2 regions of the Halomonas sp. DP8Y7-3 genome follow, and region 1 is predicted to be linked to the other one. Evidence: riboswitches for the same ligand, from Rfam matches in the RefSeq annotation. Region 1 holds a riboswitch; the other holds the start of a gene.
What was found. Region 1 has a riboswitch for thiamine pyrophosphate ahead of KUV86_RS05195 (sodium:solute symporter family protein). Riboswitches for the same ligand answer to the same signal wherever they lie in the genome.
Positions count from the first base shown of each region.

Region 2: linked by a shared signal. The riboswitch ahead of tenA (thiaminase II) and the one ahead of KUV86_RS05195 (sodium:solute symporter family protein) in region 1 are both predicted to bind thiamine pyrophosphate.

Region 1 is NZ_JAHVIO010000003.1:659,563-666,484, reverse strand. Features, by position in the region: gene KUV86_RS05205 (diguanylate cyclase) at 550-2,229, opposite strand; gene KUV86_RS05200 (hypothetical protein) at 2,498-3,232, shown strand; TPP riboswitch at 3,305-3,468, shown strand; gene KUV86_RS05195 (sodium:solute symporter family protein) at 3,547-4,992, shown strand; gene KUV86_RS05190 (LLM class flavin-dependent oxidoreductase) at 5,258-6,547, opposite strand; gene KUV86_RS05185 (3-oxoacyl-ACP reductase) at 6,547-6,922, opposite strand, start outside.
Region 2 is NZ_JAHVIO010000003.1:532,115-540,258, reverse strand. Features, by position in the region: gene KUV86_RS04635 (glucan biosynthesis protein) at 1-391, shown strand, start outside; gene mdoH (glucans biosynthesis glucosyltransferase MdoH) at 388-2,310, shown strand; TPP riboswitch at 2,481-2,632, shown strand; gene tenA (thiaminase II) at 2,710-3,378, shown strand; TPP riboswitch at 3,460-3,594, shown strand; gene thiC (phosphomethylpyrimidine synthase ThiC) at 3,687-5,639, shown strand; gene KUV86_RS04615 (acetate/propionate family kinase) at 5,946-7,160, shown strand; gene pta (phosphate acetyltransferase) at 7,157-8,144, shown strand, end outside.

The DNA.
Region 1 (6,922 bases):
CAAGCGCTTTCTTTTGCGTCCTGCAAGCGATGCTCGCAGACTTCAAAAGAGAGCGAAGCGTGCCTCAGTACATCTTTCAATGCCCTGTCGGCGACTCCGATCAAGTGGCGAGCATTCTACCGATTTCTCGTTGCTCGTCAAGCAGTGATTTTTTTTCGAGAAGCTTCAAAAAGCCTTTCCAAATCAACTACTTTTACCACTCTTTACCGCCTGTGACGTTTGCTCGTCGCCGGCAGCGGATGCGTACTTTACGGATCTCGAGGCAGCTTGGCAATAGCCTGAATCAAAAAAACTCATCAGAGCATGACGGCTCTGTTATGCCCTCGCCATAACGTCCGCGGGGACCCACCTTTAGTCGCCGTCATTGCCACATCCATACACCGTCGCAAGGCATCAGCACGCAAAAGGCCCTGGCATCGCCAAGGCCTTCACGCCACTACACCTGGCAAGAGACCTCGCAAGACGCCTCGCAAGACACCTTGCAGGGAACGAGCACTAGCGCGCCGAAAGCGAAGACCATCAAAGGACCAGCAAAAGACCAGCCTCTGTTTAGGCCATGTGACGCTTACCACATACCCGGTTGCGTCCGGCGTGTTTTGCAGCGTACAGCTCTTGATCCACGCGCTCAAATAGCGACGTAAACGTCTCCCCCTTGGTGTAAGCACCGACGCCCATGCTGATGGTGATGTTCAACTGCTGACCGTCTGCAAGTTCGATCTGGCTCTGGCTGATGGCCTGACATACACGCTGCGCCGCGCTCATGGCCTCCTCCAATGCGGCATGACGCATGACGATAACGAACTCCTCGCCTCCGGTACGGGCCACCAGGTCACCATCACGCAGACACTGCTCAACGGCCTGACCGAGCCACACCAAGACCTGGTCTCCTACCACATGCCCATAGTGGTCATTCACTTGCTTGAAGAAGTCGATGTCCAGCACAGCCAGGGCAAAGCCCGTCCCCCGTGAAGTGCTCTCCTCTATAAGTTCGTCGACATAGCGATCGAGCTGCGCCCGATTGGGCAATCCCGTGAGCGGGTCACGCAATGCCTGATCTTCCAGCTCGTCGCGCTCCCTCTTGATTCGCGCTACGTCCAGTTCGTTGGTAATCACTCGCTCTACTGCACCGGTCAGCAGACGCACCAGCTCAATATCAACCTCTGAAAAGGGCTGGCGACGAGGTCTAGCGCTGGAAAAATTAAGCGTTCCCCAGACGGAGCCCTCTATCCAAATGGGCGCACCAATATAGGTTTCCAACTGAAACGCCTGGTAACAGGGGTGCCCGCTAACACGCTCATCACACCTGGCATGATGGGTAGCAAAGACGTCACACGCATCAAGGGTAAGACGGCAATACGTATCCCCCAGAGGAAAGGTATCCCCAGGACCTACCGGCGCCCCATCACTGGCCGCCCAGCGCACGCTGTACTGCTCACCCACCACCTCGCTGACCAGCGCGATGTCCAGGCCCAGGTAAACAAGGGCATCTCGCAGCAGCATATCGACAATCTCGGACGTCTCGATATCCGTGCGGTTAACGCCGGTGTGCACATCCCGTAGCAGCTGGATCATCGACCGGTATTCAGAGACGTCCTGAATGATGGCGTAGAAGCCCGCGACACCGTCATCCACGATATCCGGCAAGTAGTTCACCTTGAAAAATGCTCTCCTGCCATCCTGCAATACCAGCGCATCTTCGTAGCTGACCTCTACCCCCGCCAGGGCACGCGCGAAGCGCGGCTGAATCTTCGCATAGGAGGAGGCGTCGAGCACCGATGCCACCGGCTGACCTGCCAATTCAGACGACGTAAGGCCAATGAAGTCCTGATATGCCTGATTGTTGAAGCGAAAGCACAGGTCTCGATCCACGTAGGCCACCATGACTGGAAGATGATCCGCTAGCCGAGCCACCACACCATGGTCAGGTCGTTGCTGCATCGGCAGACGCAGCACCATGCTGCCATCAGGCAGCATCACGTAAGCCGAGCTACGGCTTTGCCCCCTTCCCTGCTCATCCCACTGCCTGCCCGCACCCGCCATGGCTTCTGCAAGCCTGGCGGAGTGCCCCTGCAGCTCCGACAACGAACGTCCGACAACCTCATCGCGAGATCCTCCCAACACCGACGCACAATCGCCGGCCACGTCTAGCACCACCGCCGCTGGCGACACCCTGACGAGTACCGTCCCGGCAAGCGTCAATGCTTCTCGCACCCAGGCATACTGGTCCATGCTGGCTCTCCTGGTCGTTCCCCTGACGTGATAGGACGCACAAGCATCCTTCTGGCCTGCTCATGAATTTGGCTGTTTGTATGGTTGAATGCATCAGAATTTTCCACGCTGCGTGGACAGCACGTTCGCTCACGGTGCTCAAGAGGCGAATGCCATGTATTACCAGAACTTGATGGCGATCGAGAGAGCTCTCTCGCTCACGTACCAAGGACATGCCGCCTGGCTGGTGACTCAACTGGGCAGCGCTTACGGTCTTGTGGATTACCGTATGCAGACCACTCAAGCGGAGCCGGTTGACGACGACGGCAACGCCTACCGACTACCGCATCCGTTTAAGGACCAGCGCCAGCACGCCGACGTCCATCACTCCCCCCTGACGACAGTCCATGTCAGCCAGGGTCGCGACCACGTCGCGGAACTACTGCTGCCGGACAGCCCGACACAGACCCATCTGGAAGTCCTGCACGCGACGCTGCTCGGACAACCTTCGCTGGTTCGCCTTATCAACTTAAATGGCTCCCCCGCCCGACTGAGGCGTGCCGAGCAACATGAGCCACTGGTACAGCAATGCGATCAGCTGCTTGCGCTGCTGGTCCAACCTGCGCTGCGCCTGGTAATGGCTGGGCAGATCAGGGACGTACATCGTATTGGCCTGCATGCCCATCAGAGGGGATTCGAAGTCATCTGGTGCAGAGGCCAGCCAGGCACTGCGCTTGCCGAGGACACTGTCTCACCAGACACTCCCACGTCAGGCCTGTCCTTTCCCATGTCAGACCTGTCCTTTCCCATGGAAGTCCAGCACGCTGAAGCTGCCCACTTTCTTGCCGGCGGCGGAGGGCATCGGCGCACCCTCGTGCTGAACGCTACCTCTGATACGTCGCTGGCAGAGGTGGCGAAGAGCTCGGGTTGCTTCGACTGCAACAACAACCCCCATCCCAGGCTCTCGGAGACGACCCACTGGCTGGATCGGGCCTGCCAAACACTGTCACTCGAGGGGCGTTAGCGGCGCGATGCTTCCGCAACGAGCGCCCTACCTTTCTGCAATTGACAGCCCCGCGAGCCGGCCCTAGTCTGGACCTCTTCCTAGGGGAGCCCTATTGGCCATACAGGTCGTGACAGCGCCGCGACAGTGCTGTATCGCACCAAGGCCATAGCACGGGGCTGAGATTCCGCATTGCGCGGTAACCCTTTGAACCTGATCCGGGTCATGCCGGCGAAGGGAAGGATGGTTGCCGCACTCCCTCTTTCTTCCTGCCCGCCGTCCGTCCCGATGTCCACTGGTCCCTGCGGACAACGATAAGAAAGAGGTTTCTCTCGATGATGCTCGACCCTCTCTGGACGGCGCTGTGGCTGCTGCTGTGCGCTGCCATCTTTGCCATTCCAGGCCTGCTCTACGCCCGACGCCGTCGGGGCGGCCTTGATGACTACATCTCCGCACGTAACAGTCAGAACACTCGTGCCACGGTGCTGACGTTGATTGCCACCACACTGGGCACCTGGATCCTGTTTGGACCGGCCCAGGCTGCCACCTGGGGCGGTATCGCGGCGGTCATTGGCTACGCGCTCGGCTCCATGGTGCCTCGCCTGGTGATGATTCCTCTTGGTCGACGCATGCGGGAGCTGATTCCCGAAGGCCACGGCCTGACCGAGTTCGTGATCCACCGCTACGGCCGCACGATGTATGCGTTCACCCTGGCGATTATGCTGTTCTACCTGTTTATCTCTCTGGCTGCAGGGCTGACCGCCATCGCCCATATGGTGACCCTGCTGGCCCCCATCCCCCTCTGGCTGACCGCCAGCGTGGTGATGGTCGCTACCCTGCTCTACACCTTTTACGGCGGCCTGCGCACCACCATCTTCACTGACAAGGTGCAGATGCTGGTGATCCTGCCACTGCTGGCTCTCTTGCTCATGTTTGGCTGGCAGGCGGCGGGTGGCGTTGCGCCGACGCTCGAGGGGCTGCGCGAGCGTGCTCCGCAACTGCTGGATATCACCGATGCTGGCGGCCTGCGCGCTGGCCTGACCTTCTTTCTCGCGGTGATGCTGACGGGTCTGTTCTACCAAGGAACCTGGCAGAGGATCTATGCGGCCCGGGATACTCGCGTGCTCAGGCGTGGCTTCTGGATCGCGGGACTCTTCAACTTCCCGGTCATCGTGCTCATGGGTCTGTTCGGTCTGGCGTTCATCGGCCTGGGACTTGAGGGAGACGGCTCCGTCGCTCTGTTCAGCGTATTGTTGTCCGACGTGCCTCTGTGGTTTGCCTTGGCCCTGATTCCTCTTGGCCTTGCGCTGGTAATGAGTAGCGCCGACACAACGATCAATGCCACCTCCAGCATTATCGCCGTCGACATGCACAGGCTGCTGCCCCAGGCCAGTGAGGCGGCCTTGATGAGAATGGCGCGCTGGCTCATCGTCGTCGCTGCAGTACCAGTGACGTGGGTCGCTGCGCAGGGCTACAGCGTCCTCTACCTGTTCCTGCTGGCAGACCTGCTGTGCTCTGCCGCAGCCTTTCCGGTGTTTTTCGGCCTGTTCAACCGCCGCTATCACGGTCGCAATGCAGTGATCAGTACCGCAGCAGGTCTGCTGGCCGGACTGTGGATGTTCCCCTCGCCTAACGGTGGCACCGCGACGCTACTGGAATCCTTCCTGCTGGCTGCCTTTGTTCCGGTGCTGGTATCTCTCGTCCTGATGAAGCTGATGCCATCTCGGGAGAGCTACGACTTCGACCGAATGAGCGGCCTGGTGAGACGCTTCCAGAACTAAGGAAACGCTGAATAAATGTTTCGAGCGATGACAGGTCGGTAGCTGCCGGAGCGGAAAGACCGGAGTTTACATGCGGTTAAATGAGGATCTTGAGCACCGCCAGCAGCCGAGATATCGAGCGCAGTAATTTATGCAGTGTTTCCCTAAGGCAATCAAACCGACGCCACTGAACCGACACCATAACGGCGGGGCGAGCTCCCCCGCTGTTATGGCGGATGTCTGTAGAGGCTGTCGTGCCTAGCAGCAGTGTGAACAAGACGCCAGCTCAGCAGCTGGGGCGTGACAATCCAAGATGGTCGCGCAGCGTCTTGCCCTCATATTCCCGGCGGAAGACCCCACGTCGCTGCAATTCCGGCACGACCTGCTCGACGAAGTCCTCGATGCCGTGAGGCAGTGAGGGTGGCATCAGGTTAAAGCCATCAGCCCCACCCTGTTCGACCCAGCGCTGCATCTCATCGGCAATTCCCTCCGGCGTGCCGACCATCGTGCAGTGCCCACCTCCGGCGGCGAGCCGCCCCATTAGCTGTCTCAGGGTTGGCCGTTCACTCTCGATAATGCGCAGGATGGTGGCATAGCGTCCTTTCGGACCCGTAAAAGCCTCCTGCGGCGGCAGCGCGGGCACGGGCGCATCCAGCTCCCAGTGACTGACGTCCTGGCCGATAAACTGGCTCAACTGTCGCCGCGAGGCCTCTACCGGCAGCAACTCGTCGAGTTCACGCTGCTTGCGTCGGGCCTCTTCCTCGGTAGACCCGACGTAGGTCACAAGCCCCGGCATGATCGCCACCCTTGGACGGCCTGCGGCTTTCACCCTCGCCTTGAGGTCAGCGCAGTAAGCCTGGGCCGATGGCAGGTCGTAGGCCACCGCGTAAATGGCTTCGGCATAGCGTGCCGCCAGGTCACGCCCCTGTGCTGATGCCCCGGCCTGAAATAGCACGGGATGGCCCTGTGGCGAGCGCGGCACCGTCAAGGGGCCATCGACCAGAAAATGCTCGCCGCGGTGATGAATCGGTTGCACTAGACCAGCATCCGCATAATCGCCGTGGCGATCTCGCAGCAGCGCGCCATCGCTCCAGGAGTCCCACAGCGCCAGCACGGTATTGGCAAACTCTTCCGCTCTAGCGTAGCGCTGCGCGTGGCCCGGCATGCCTTCCAGGCCATGATTGCGCGCCTCGCTGTCGAACATTGACGTCACCAGATTCCACCCAAGCCGTCCGCCCGAGATATGGTCCAGCGATGCCAGCATGCGAGCCGCATGAAAGGGCGTATAGAAGGTGCTGGAGACGGTCGAGATCAGGCCGATATGCTGTGTGGCACGCGCCATCGCGGCCAGCATTGTCAGCGGCTCCAGGGTCCACAGCGGACCGTCTGCGACATTGCCCGCGGCATGGCCATCGGCAAAGAAAACCGCGTCCAGGCGACCGCGTTCGGCAAGCTTGGCCAGCTCTTCGTAGTAGGCGATATCCGCCAATCGCTCGACGCTGGAATCAGGGTGTCGCCAGGCCGCCTTGTGATGACCGCAGCCCAGGATGAAGAGATTCAAGTGCATGGAGGTCATCAGCCTTTCACCAGTCCGCCATCGACAATCAGATTCTGCCCGGTGATGGCCCTGGCCCACGGAGAAGCCAACAGCAGTACCGCGTCTGCAAACTCTTGCGGGGTGGTCACCCGTCGCAGCGGTGTGTTGGCGGCGATGAGGTCAAACACCGCGTCTGGTGTGGCCTTGGAAGCGTCCGTCGTGCGCAGCAAGCCTCCGGACACCATATTGACGCTGATATTGTCTGGGCCGAGATCCTGCGCCAGCGTACGCGTCAGCGACAGCAGCGCCGCCTTGGCCGCGGTGTAGTCGTGATACGGCACCACCGGGTTCTGGAACAGGTTGGTACCGATATTGATGACACGCCCGACACCCGCCTCGCGCATGCCGGGAAGC
Region 2 (8,144 bases), 130 kb from region 1:
AGAGTCACGCACCTATCGGTATCAGACCTGGACCTTCGCTGACACCCCCATGGAGGAACCCCTGGCGCGGGTCGTCAGGTCACGCCAGGGCTGGGGTGGCATTCCCGGTCAGAGCAATCCCCCCGACGAACAGCTCAGGCAGTTCATCATCGACTTCCGCGGCGGCGAGCTCGAGGGTCTCGATGCGAGCCAGCCGGTCAGCGTGCACCTGACCACGTCCAGTGGCGAGACGACGGAAACCAAGGTGACAGCGCTGCCCGATGGAGACACCTGGCGGGCCAGCTTCAAGCTGCTGCCTGACGGCGAAACGCCGGCAGACCTGCGCCTGACCTTGATGCTGCGCGACCAGCGCCTGAGCGAAACCTGGAACAGCATCTGGAGTCCCCGATGAACGAGCATACCCCGGAAGTCCCCTGGCCCCGGTGGCGCAGAACGCTGGTAGGCATGGCCATTGCCGCCACCACCGCGCTGGGTGTCTGGACCATGTTCAAGATCCTGTACGTCGAGGGCATCACTCCCCTGGAAATGGCCATCCTGGGGCTGTTTGCGATTACCTTCGGTTGGATCACCATGGCCTTCTGGAGCGCCGTAATCGGGTTTGTGCTTCACCTCACTGGGCGTGACCCCTTGAGCCTCAAGCGGCGTGGCCCCGGACCGATGAGGCCCGCCGGCTCTCGCTCTCGCACCGCCCTGGTCATGCCGATCCACAACGAGGACGTGGCCCGGGTCGCGGCTGGGCTCGAGACGACCTGCATGGACCTTGGCGAGCTGCCGGAGGGCATCGACGTCGAGGCCTTCGTGCTCAGCGATAGCACCGACGACGCCGTCGTGGCGGAAGAAAAGGCCGCCATGGCAGCGCTGCAGCAGCGACTCGAGGGCCACTGCCGGCTGCACTATCGCCACCGGGACAGCAACGCAGGACGCAAGGCAGGCAACTTGGGCGACTTCTGCACCCGCTGGGGCAGCCACTACGACTATATGCTGGTGGTCGACGCCGACAGTCTGATGAGCGGTACCACGGTGGTCGAGCTCATCGACGAGATGATGGCCAATCCTCGACTGGGGCTCCTTCAGACGGTGCCCATTCCCGTGCGCCAGCAAAGTCTGTTCGGGCGCTGCAATCAATTCGCTGCCGCGCTCTACTCGCCCATGCTGGCGGCAGGGCTGAGCTTCTGGCACGCCACCGCAGCCAACTATTTTGGCCACAATGCCATCATTCGGGTGGAGGCGTTCACCGACGCCTGCGGCCTTCCCGAGCTCCCCGGCAAGCCGCCTCTGGGTGGCGATATCCTCAGTCATGACTTTGTCGAGGCAGCGCTGTTGCGCCGGGCCGGCTGGCAGGTGCGTATGCGCACCGACCTGGGCGGCAGCTATGAGGAAATGCCCAGCCACATTCTCGACTATGCCAAGCGCGATCGCCGCTGGGTACAGGGCAACCTGCAGCATCTGCGCCTGCTGAATGGCCATGGCCTGCATGTGCTGAGCCGTCTGCACTTCTTCTTCGGCGCGCTGGCCTACCTTTCGTCGCTGGTGTGGCTGGCGATCCTGGTCATCAGTACCATCGATGCGCTGATCAGGGCGCTCGTTCCCACCAACTTCTTCACCGCCAGCTCGCAGTTGTTCCCTGACTGGCCCATCGCTCCGCCCAACCTGATCATTCCCTTGTTGATCGGCACCTTGGGCATGCTGCTGATGCCCAAGGTGCTGGGACTGATACTTGGTCTCATGCGGGATCCAGAGGGCTACGGGGGACGCCCAAAACTGGTCTTGAGCATGCTGGTGGAGACCCTGTTCGCCATGCTGATCGCACCGCTGATGATGGTCTTCCACAGCCGTTTCGTGATCCAGGTGCTGACCGGTCGTACCGTTGCCTGGGACCCGCAATCCCGAGAGGGGCGGGCACTGCCCTGGCGGGAAGCCTTCCGCCATACCTGGCTGTGGTCGCTGATTGGTGCGGTGTGGGCTCTTGTCACCTGGGCCTACACTCCGAGCTTCTTTCTCTGGCTGACGCCCGTCTGGCTCGGCCTGGTGCTGGCGGCTCCGCTGGTGCGCTGGAGCTCCAGCCTGACCATCGGCCGCCGCCTGGCCCGCGCCGGGCTTCTGCTGGTACCCAGTGAGACACGCCCCCCCAGGGTCGTCGCCGATCTACACATCGAGAGTCAGCTACCCTCATCGGGCGCGCCGGCCGCTCCCCCCAGCGAGCGTCCCCGAGACATGCCTGTGCAGTCCTTCCGACGCCCCCATCAATCGGCTGAGGTGCACAGCGACCCTGGCCACCCGATCGACACCCCCACGCCAGATCGTCGCTGATCCATCATAAGCCATCATCAGCGTCGGTGCAGGACGCCGCGGCCGTGACCCTCATGGCCGCGGCGTCATCATTAGGTAGTCTCTCTCGACAACCTCCCTTGACGCCCCCTTCCGATGCTATCCGAAAGTGGTGTCTGGCAAAGCCGCAGGGGCGTGCTAGACTGCGGTCGACTCGCTTGACGGGGTGCCGGTCAATCCGGCTGAGATGGTGCAGGGCCAGCGTGGTGAAGCGGCCCGACAGCACCGATCCCGTGGAACCTGATCCGGGTGCGGTGTGGACTCACACCTTGAACCGGCGTAGGGAATCAGGCGGTGGCACGCCTTCCCTGTGGGGGCCTGCCCTTCCTACCCTCCGTCCTTCTCTGCCCCGCCCACCGGATCCACCATGCCGGAGCTATCATGGGCTATTGCTTCAACGATCTGATCGCTGCCTGCCGCGACGACTGGCGGCGCTATACCGAGCACGACTTCGTTCGTGCACTTGGGCGCGGCGACCTGAATGACGCCAGCTTTCGCCACTATCTGAAGCAGGACTACCTGTTTCTCCTGCAGTTTTCACGCGCCTACGCCCTTGCTGCCTACAAGAGCCAGGACCTGGAGAGCTTGCAGGGGGCCTTCAAGGGGATGCAGACGATCCTCGAGGTCGAACTGGGCCTGCATCTTGCCTACTGCCGAGAATGGGGCATTGACGACAGCGAGCTCAGCCGTCTACCGGAGGCACGTGCCACCCTGGCCTATACCCGCTACGTCCTCGACACCGGCAGTCGTGGTGATCTGCTGGACCTGCACGTTGCCCTGGCGCCCTGCATGGTCGGCTACGCCGACATCGGCCGCTGGCTGGCGGATCATCCCGAGACGCTGCGTGGTGGCGACAATCCCTACGATGCCTGGATCACCATGTACTCAAGCCCTGACTTTCAGGCCTCGGCCGTGCGCGAAAGGCACTGGCTCGACGACCAGCTCAGCCAGGTATCGAGCGCTCGTTTCGACCGGCTGGCGCGCATCTTTAGCGACGCGACCCGTCTCGAGACCGACTTCTGGCAGATGGGACTGGACCTGAGCGACTGACCTTGACGACGCCTTTAGGCGATCGAACTGGGCGATCGACCTGGGTGATCGCGCTCGACAACACAGACAAGCTGACAACAGCAACGCTTGACGGGGTGCCGCAGCCAGCGGCTGAGATCATGCAGCGCATGAGACCCGTTGAACCTGATCTGGGGATACCCCCGATGTTACGGCATCGAGGCGAGGACCAGCGTAGGGATCAAGCGCTCACGGCCACGGCCTCGACGCCCCCTTCTCCCTCGCGACGTGCCATTACCACCATCAGGGCGACGCCACTTGCCCTGCACCGCCGTGAGAGGAAACCACCTATGTCACTCGACCATCCCTCGTCTCATCCAACATCCCGCCATGACGCCCACTTCCTGGCCGAGACGGCCAGGGTCGACCAGGCCGCCGTCACTCCCCTGCCAGGCTCTCGCAAGGTCTATGTAGAGGGCTCCCGCCCCGACCTGCGGGTGCCATTTCGCGAAATCACCCTGTCGCCGACGCGCACTTCAGGCGCCGACGAAGCCAATCCACCGCTACTGGTGTACGACACCTCAGGCCCCTATACCGACCCGGCGGTACAGGTCGATCTGCGCAAGGGACTGGCCGAGTTGCGCAGGCCCTGGATTGAGGAGCGCAACGACACCGAATGGCTCGACGGTCCCACCTCCGAGTACGGCCGCCGGCGTGCCAATGACCCACTGCTGGCACCGCTGCGCTTCGAGCTGACGCGCACACCACGCCGCGCCACCAGGACCGCCGATGGCCGCCCGGGCAACGTCACCCAACTGCATTACGCGCGGCGCGGCATCATCACACCGGAAATGGAGTTCATTGCACTTCGCGAGAATCAACGTCGACAGGCCCTTCAGGACCCTTATCGTGGCAGTGACGAGGTCGAAGCGATACTTGGCCACCAGCACCCCGGTCAGTCGTTCGGAGCCCGTTTGCCGGATGAGATCACCCCCGAGTTCGTGCGCCAGGAAGTGGCCGCCGGACGCGCCATCATCCCGGCCAACATCAATCATCCCGAAGCCGAGCCGATGATCATCGGGCGTAACTTTCTGGTGAAGATCAACGGCAATCTAGGCAACTCTGCGGTGACGTCCTCCATCGAAGAGGAAGTGGACAAGATGACCTGGGGGATTCGCTGGGGGGCGGATACGATCATGGACCTGTCCACTGGACAGAACATCCATGAAACCCGTGAGTGGATCATCCGCAACTCACCGGTGCCGATCGGTACCGTGCCACTCTATCAGGCGCTGGAAAAGGTCAAGGGCGTGGCCGAGGACCTGACCTGGGAGGTCTTTCGCGACACCTTGATCGAGCAGGCGGAACAGGGGGTGGACTATTTCACCATCCACGCCGGTGTGCTTCTTCGCTATGTGCCGCTGACCGCAGGCCGAGTCACCGGCATCGTCTCGCGGGGGGGCTCGATCATGGCCAAGTGGTGCCTCTATCACCACCAGGAAAGCTTCCTCTACACCCACTTCGAGGAGATCTGCGAGATCTGCAAGCAGTATGACGTGGCCTTCTCGCTGGGCGATGGGCTGCGCCCGGGATCCGTGGCAGATGCCAATGACGAAGCTCAGATGGCCGAACTCAAGACCCTGGGCGAGCTGACCCACATTGCCTGGAAGCACGACGTGCAGGTGATGATAGAAGGGCCCGGCCACGTGCCCATGCACCTGATCAAGGAGAACATGGACAAGCAGCTCGAGTACTGCGACGAGGCGCCCTTCTACACCCTGGGCCCGCTGGTCACCGACATCGCTCCCGGCTATGACCACATCACCTCAGGCATCGGCGCGGCGATGATCGGCTGGTACGGCTGCGCCATGCTCTGCTACGTCACCCCCAAGGAGCACCTGGGCCTGCCCGACAAGGACGACGTCAAGACCGGGATCATCACGTACAAGATCGCCGCCCATGCGGCGGATCTGGCCAAGGGGCACCCCGGCGCTCAGCGCCGGGACAATGCGCTGTCCAAGGCACGCTTCGAGTTCCGCTGGGAGGACCAGTTCAACCTGGGCCTGGACCCGGACACGGCCCGCGCCTACCACGACGAGACGCTGCCCAAGGACGCGGCCAAGGTGGCCCACTTCTGCTCCATGTGCGGACCCAAGTTCTGCTCCATGAAGATTAGCCAGGAAGTCCGAGACTATGCCCGCGACAACGGCCTGGACGGCGACAGCGAGGCGGTCATGGCGGGCATGGAGGCGCAGGCACAAGCCTTCCGCCAGCAAGGCGGTGCCCTGTACAAGGAAGTCTGACGCAAGCCGATCACGGCCTCCTTCCCGCCCGCGGCCCCGGGGGCGGGGAGGTGGCTGCCGCAAAGCGAATGCTGCGGCGGAGATTCAGGGCCGCCGGCAGCCTTCACGCTGCACCGCACAAATTGCTACCAAAGTCTAACCTCTTTGCCCTGTCACTTGATGGTCGTCACAAGCTGTGCTGTTCCACCAGCAACTGGCCCTCCCTACCTCCCCAGGACAATTATGAGGCACCGGCCGCGGTGCTAGATTCGCCGCCATCCCCCCCCGTTTACACGCCTTAACAAGGCGTCTTTCTCTGGAGATGGCATGAAAGCCCCGATACTGGTGATCAACTGCGGCTCCTCCTCGATCAAGTTTGCGCTAGTCGATCAGACCCCTGGCGCACCTCGGATATCAGGCATTGCTGAGCGCCTGGGCAGCCACGATGCCTGCCTGAAGCTGGAAGAAGAGCACGGCAACCGGCGTGACATTTCGCTACCTCGAGCCACCCACGCCCTGGCGCTCAAGACCATCCTCGACCACCTGGGTGATCAACGTCCCGTCGGCATCGGGCACCGGGTGGTCCACGGCGGCGAGCGCTTCACCTGCGCCACGCTGCTGGACGACACGGTAGTCCGCACCATTCGCCAGACCGTCAGCCTGGCACCCTTGCATAACCCGGCCAACCTGGATGGCATCACCGCCACCCGACGTCTGTTCGAGCACCTGCCCCAGGTGGCGGTATTCGATACCGCCTTCCACCAGACCCTGCCGGCCCACGCCTACCGCTATGCGATTCCCGAAGACCTGTATCAGCGCCACGGCATCCGGCGCTACGGCTTCCACGGCTCCAGTCACGCCTACGTCAGCGAGCGCCTGGCCGAGGTCAGCGAGCGGGGACACGGAGGTTGGCTGATCGCCCATCTCGGCAATGGCTGCTCCGCAACCGCAGTCTGGGAAGGCGAAAGCCAGGATACCAGCATGGGCATGACGCCCCTGGAGGGGCTGGTGATGGGCACACGCAGTGGCGACGTCGACCCGGGCCTGCACCTCCATCTGGCCCGCCAGCTAGGGATGTCGCTGGAATCGATTGACCTGCTGCTCAACCAGAAGAGCGGCCTTCTCGGCGTATCTGGCCTGACCAATGACATGCGCGAGCTGGAGCAGGCCGCAGGCGCAGGACACCCCGGCGCGACCCTGGCCATCGAGGTGTTCTGCTATCGCCTGGCCAAGACCCTGGCCGGTCTCGCCTGCGCGCTTCCTCGGGTCGATGGCATCGCCTTCACTGGCGGCATAGGAGAAAACTCGTCGCTGATTCGGGCCCGCACGCTGGGCCACCTCAAGGCGCTGGGCGTGCATCTCGATAGCGCTGCCAACAGCGCTCTTGCGCGCGGCAGCGAAGGTGCCATCCATGACGCCAGCGAGTCCGGTTCGCCGGAAATCCGCGTCATTCCCACCGATGAAGAAGGCTATATCGCCAGCCAGACCCGAGCACTGATCACCCGTCTGGCACTGGCCGACAGGTCCGAGGAAGCCGTATGAGCCTGCAACCCCGTACCCTGCTGTTGATCCCGGTGGATGAGGGGGTCGCCCTGACCTCTGCGGCGCTGGGAATGCTGCGCGCACTGGATACCCTGGGCCTGGAGGCAGGCTTCCTGCAGCCATTCAGCCAGGCAGAGGGCATCGATGACGATAGCAACAGCGCCGAAAGGGCTCGCTCGCTGGTCGCCAGCACCCTGGGCATCGGCTCGCCTCGTCCAGTGCCCCGGGAAGACGTGGAGCACTACCTGGGCAGAAATGACAGCGACGGTCTGCTTGAGCTTGCCGTCGAACGCCATTCACGGGTCGCCAAACCGGCGACCGGCAAGCGGCCGGCCTTCATCGTCGTGGAAGGCATTCGCCCCCTGCGCAAGAACGCCTACGCCCTGGATCTCAATGTACGTCTTGCCAGCGCCCTGGACGCCCAGGTGATTCTGGTCGCCGATGGCCAGACGAGCGACCTGAAGGAGCTGGCCAAGAGCCTGGCCTTCCATCGCCAGAGCATCGACGCGGTGGGTTCCAGGCGTACCCTCGGCACCATTCTGATGCGCCTGCCCAGTGACGGCGATGACTCGGCCAGCGATCAGACCCTGGCCTCCGTCAGTGATCGTGAAGCCAGCGCCCACCGCCAGCACTGGCAGGACCAACTGGCCACGGCATCCGAGCAGAGCCTGCCGGTAGTGGCCGCGGTACCCTATCGCGCCGCGCTGACCGCGCCGCGGACCCTGGATGTGGCCCGCGCCCTCGGCGCCAGGATCCTGCATCACGGTGATGCTGATAGACGTCGCGTCGCCCATACCACCCTGGGTGCCCGCAGCGCCGAGCATCTGCTGTATGCATTGCGCCCGGGCGAGCTCATCGTGTCCCCTGGTGATCGCGACGACACCCTGCTGGCTGCTGCCCTCGCCACCATGAACGGGGTGCCCCTGGCGGGCCTCCTGCTAACCCACGGCGAAACCCCCAGCAAGCAGCTGATCGACGTCTGCC